DNA from 2 places in the Nonomuraea sp. NPDC049758 genome. Region 1 is predicted to be linked to the other one. Evidence: riboswitches for the same ligand, from Rfam matches in the RefSeq annotation. Region 1 holds a riboswitch; the other holds the start of a gene.
The links. A riboswitch is a leader RNA that binds a small molecule or an ion and turns the genes downstream of it on or off. The one in region 1 is predicted to bind glycine.
Positions count from the first base shown of each region.

Region 1 (2,193 bases):
GAAGATCCGGTGCGGCGCGAGAGCGCGCGGCAGCGTGCCGGAGAGCAGGGACTGCTCTTCGACGAGCAGCCCGCGACGGTGCCCGACGACATCGGATACCGCGGGCCCACAGCCTGCTCGGCGGCCGGCATCACCTACAGGCAGCTCGACTACTGGGCACGCACGGGCCTGGTCGAGCCCACGATAAGAGCCGCGCACGGCTCGGGCTCGCAGCGGCTCTACAGCTTCCGCGACATCCTGGTGCTCAAGGTCGTCAAGCGGCTGCTCGACACCGGGGTGTCGTTGCAGCAGATCCGCACCGCGGTGCAGCATCTGCGTGACCGCGGGGTCGCCGACCTCGCGCAGATCACGCTCATGAGCGACGGTGTCAGCGTCTACGAGTGCACCTCGGCCGACGAGGTGATCGATCTCCTCCAGGGCGGCCAGGGCGTGTTCGGCATCGCGCTCGGCCGGGTCTGGCGAGAGGTCGAGGGCTCCCTCGCGGAGCTGCCGGGGGAACGGGCGGCGGTCGAGGACACCGTCCCGGCCGACCATCCCGCTGACGAGCTCGCCAAGCGGCGTCGCGCACGCCGCACGGGGTGAGCTGAACCGCTGAACACACCGTAGTAATCTAGGACAGAGTAAGGCTGACGACCCCGTGCGGGAGAGTCCCTGGGCTTCGGTCCTGGGGCGCCGAAGGAGCAACCCTCCCCGGAATCTCTCAGGCATCCCGTACCGCTCGGGTGAGGCAACTCTGGAAAGCAGGTGCGCCCGCCAGGCGCACCTCACCGACGGTGCAAGCCCCACGGTGGGGTGAAGCTCTCAGGTCGCGATGACGTCGCGATGACAGAGGGGGAGATCCGGCACTCGCCCGCGCCCTGGCGCCGGTCTCCAAGCCTCGGGAGGCAACCTCCATGACCGACCTGTCCGCTCCGCCGTTCTCGTCCAGGCACATCGGCCCATCCGAGTCCGAGCAGCAGCGCATGCTCGAGGCCGTGGGCTTCGAGTCCGTCGGCGATCTGGTGGCCGTGGCCGTGCCCGAGGCCATCAGGGTCAAGGACCGGCTCAAGCTGCCGGCCGCCGCGAGCGAGACCGAGGCCATCGCCGAGCTGCGCGAGCTGGCCTCCCGCAACCGGGTGCTGACCTCCATGATCGGCCTGGGCTACTACGACACCGTCACGCCCGCCGTCATCCGGCGCAACCTGCTGGAGAACCCGGGCTGGTACACCGCCTACACGCCGTACCAGCCGGAGATCTCGCAGGGCCGCCTGGAGGCGCTGCTGAACTTCCAGACGGTCGTCTCCGACCTGACCGGCCTCGACGTCGCCGGCGCCTCCCTGCTGGACGAGGCCACCGCCGCGGCCGAGGCCATGACGCTGGCCCGCCGGGCCGGCAAGTCCAAGAGCGACGTGTTCGTGGTCGACGCCGACACGCTGCCCCAGACCAAGGCCGTGCTGGCCACCCGCGCCGAGCCGCTCGGCATCACGCTGGTCGAGCACGACCTCGACGGCGAGCTGCCCGAGTGCTTCGGCGTGCTCGTCCAGTACCCGGGCGCCTCGGGCCGCCTGCGCGACTTCCGCGACGTGGCCGCCAGGGCGCACGAGGCGGGCGCGCTCGTCGTGGCCGCCGCCGACCTGCTGGCCCTCACGCTGGTGGCCGCCCCCGGCGAGCTGGGCGCCGACATCGCCGTCGGCTCCTCCCAGCGCTTCGGCGTCTCCTTCGGGTTCGGCGGGCCGCACGCGGCCTACATGTCCGTACGCGAGGGCCTGCAGCGGCAGATGCCCGGCCGCCTGGTCGGCGTGTCGGTCGACGTCGACGGCGACCCCGCCTACCGGCTGGCCCTGCAGACCCGCGAGCAGCACATCCGCCGCGAGAAGGCCACCAGCAACATCTGCACCGCCCAGGTCCTGCTGGCCGTGATCGCCGGCATGTACGCCGTCTACCACGGCCCCGAGGGCCTGCGCCGGATCGCGCACCGCGTGCACCGGCACGCCGTCGCGCTGGCCGGCGGGCTGCGCGAGGCCGGCCTGGAGGTCGTGCACGGCGAGTTCTTCGACACCGTGCTCGTCCGCGTGCCCGGCAGGGCCGCCGAGGTGGTGGCCGCCGCCGCCGAGCGCGGCGTCAACCTGTGGCAGGCCGGCGAGGACCACGTCTCGATCGCCTGCGACGAGAAGACCGGCGCTGCCGAGCTGGTCAAGGTCTGGGCCGCCTTCG
Region 1 covers NZ_JBFAMZ010000012.1:58,881-61,073, reverse strand. Annotated here, with positions in the region: gene AB0J46_RS29160 (MerR family transcriptional regulator) at 1-582, shown strand, start outside; glycine riboswitch at 631-727, shown strand; gene gcvP (aminomethyl-transferring glycine dehydrogenase) at 894-2,193, shown strand, end outside.

Region 2 (2,193 bases), on a different contig from region 1:
GGCCAGCGACGGGTCGTCGGCCACGGCCGAGTTCACCTCGACGATCTCGCCGCCGACGGGCGCGTAGATCTCGCTCACCGACTTGGTGGACTCCACCTCGCCGACCGAGTCACCCGCCTCGACGGTCGAACCGACCTCGGGGAGCTGCACGAAGACGACGTCACCAAGAGCCTCGGCGGCGAAGGCCGTGATGCCGACGGTCACGGTGATGCCGTCGTCCACGCCCGACACCCACTCGTGCTCCTTGGTGTAGTTCAGGTCGTCAGGGATGTTGCTCACTTGTTCCTCCTGTAGAAGGGCAGCTCGACCAGGTCCATAGGTTCATGGCTGCCCCGGATGTCCACGGCCAGACCTGTGTCGGCCCCGGCGTCCACGTAGGCCATCGCGATGGGCTTGCCCAGGGTCTGGGAGGGCGCACCGCTGGTGACCTCGCCGACGACGGCGCCGTCGCGGGTGACCGGGTAGCCGTGACGCGGCACCCGGCGGCCCTGGGCGACCAGGCCGACGAGGCGGCGGCGGGGCTGGTCGTCCTTGACCGCCTCCAGTGCCGCCCTGCCGACGAAGTCACCGGGCTTGTCGAATTTCACCACTCTGCCCAGCCCCGCGTCGAACGGGGTCAGGTCGGAGCTCAGCTCGTTGCCGTAGAGCGGCATGCCGGCCTCCAGCCTGAGGGTGTCGCGGCTGGACAGACCGGCGGCGCGCAGCCCGTGCGGCTCGCCCGCGGCCTCCAGGGCGCGCCAGAGCGGCACGGCGTCCTGGTTGGCGACGAACAGCTCGAAGCCGTCCTCGCCGGTGTAGCCGGTACGGGCGATGAGCGCCTGGCGGCCGTCGACCACGCCGGGCAGGCCCGCGTAGTACTTGAGACCGTCGAGGTCGGCGTCGGTGAGCGTGGCCAGGATCTCCTGGGCCTTCGGGCCCTGGATCGCGATGAGGGCGTACTGCTGGGAGCGGTCATCGACCGCCGCGTCATACGACTTAGTACGATTTTTCAGCTCATCAGCGACCTTGTCGGAGTTCGAGGCGTTGGCCACCACCATGAACTCCTCGTCCGCCAGCCGGTAGACGATGAGGTCGTCGAGCACCCCGCCGCGCTCGTCCACGATCATCGTGTACCTGGCCCGGCCGGGCGCGAGCGCCGACAGGTGGCCGACCAGCGCGTAGTCGAGGGCCTCTCCGGCCTGCGGACCGGTCAGGAAGATCTCGCCCATGTGCGAGAGGTCGAACAGCCCGGCCGCCTCGCGGACGGCTTTGTGCTCCGCCGACTCGCTGCCGTACCGGAGCGGCATGAGCCAGCCGGCGAAGTCGGTCAGCGTGGCGCCTAGGGCCTCGTGGACGTCTCGTAGCGGCGTAGGTCGGGACATTTGTCGCACCTCAGGACAGGATTGGATGCCAGCATCCTCCCCCTCTGTCATGGATGCCTGAGAGCTTCGCCCGAGTTTTACCGGACTTTCACCTTCGGCGAGGCCCCGAGGGCCTGCTTTCCAGAGGTCACCTCCCCGTAAGAACGCCTTACAGGGCTGCCGCGCGGTCCTTTGCCTTGAGAGGTTCGCGGGGAGGGCTTGCTCCTTCAGGGACCCTGACCGGCTGTCAGGGTGCTCTCCCGCACGGTTTCGCCGGTGATGTCCGTCAGCCTAGTGCCGTCATGGGGGTGTTGTCGCGCTTCGCCCTCCGTCATCCGCGGCATCCGCGACATACCGCACGCAGCGAAAAGCGGCCGCGGCCCCGGAGAGGCGGGGTCGCGGCCGCGTTGGTGGCCGCGCGCGAGCCGGTCATGGCAGGTCAGCTCGCACGCGGCAGCTCGGGGCGGGCCGGCGGTGACCGGCCCGCGGGGGATCGAACCCGGAGATCAGGCCCGAGGGTCAGGCCCGCGCCCAGAGGGCGGGCACGTTCGGCGGCTCCCAGCCCGGCAGGCTGGTGTGCGCCTGGAGGCAGCGGTAGCTGACCCCCTGGTAGGTGACGACGTCTCCGGCCGTGTACGACTTGTAAGCCGTCCAGGTGGTGCCCTGGCCGTCCCCTCCGACGGTCAGGGTGAAGGACGCGGAGTGGTCCGCCGTCGCCCCGTCGCCGTTGATCCCTATGGTGTACGTCCCCGCCGCGACACCGCTGGTGGTGGCGATCGTGACGGTGGACGACTGGCCCGCCTGAACCGTGGACGGGCTGAAGGAGACGGTGACCCCGCTCGGCACGTTCCCG
Region 2 covers NZ_JBFAMZ010000001.1:202,685-204,877, reverse strand. Annotated here, with positions in the region: gene gcvH (glycine cleavage system protein GcvH) at 1-279, opposite strand, end outside; gene gcvT (glycine cleavage system aminomethyltransferase GcvT) at 276-1,361, opposite strand; glycine riboswitch at 1,396-1,495, opposite strand; glycine riboswitch at 1,516-1,613, opposite strand; gene AB0J46_RS00890 (M28 family peptidase) at 1,860-2,193, opposite strand, start outside.
Region 2: linked by a shared signal. The riboswitch ahead of gcvT (glycine cleavage system aminomethyltransferase GcvT) and the one ahead of gcvP (aminomethyl-transferring glycine dehydrogenase) in region 1 are both predicted to bind glycine.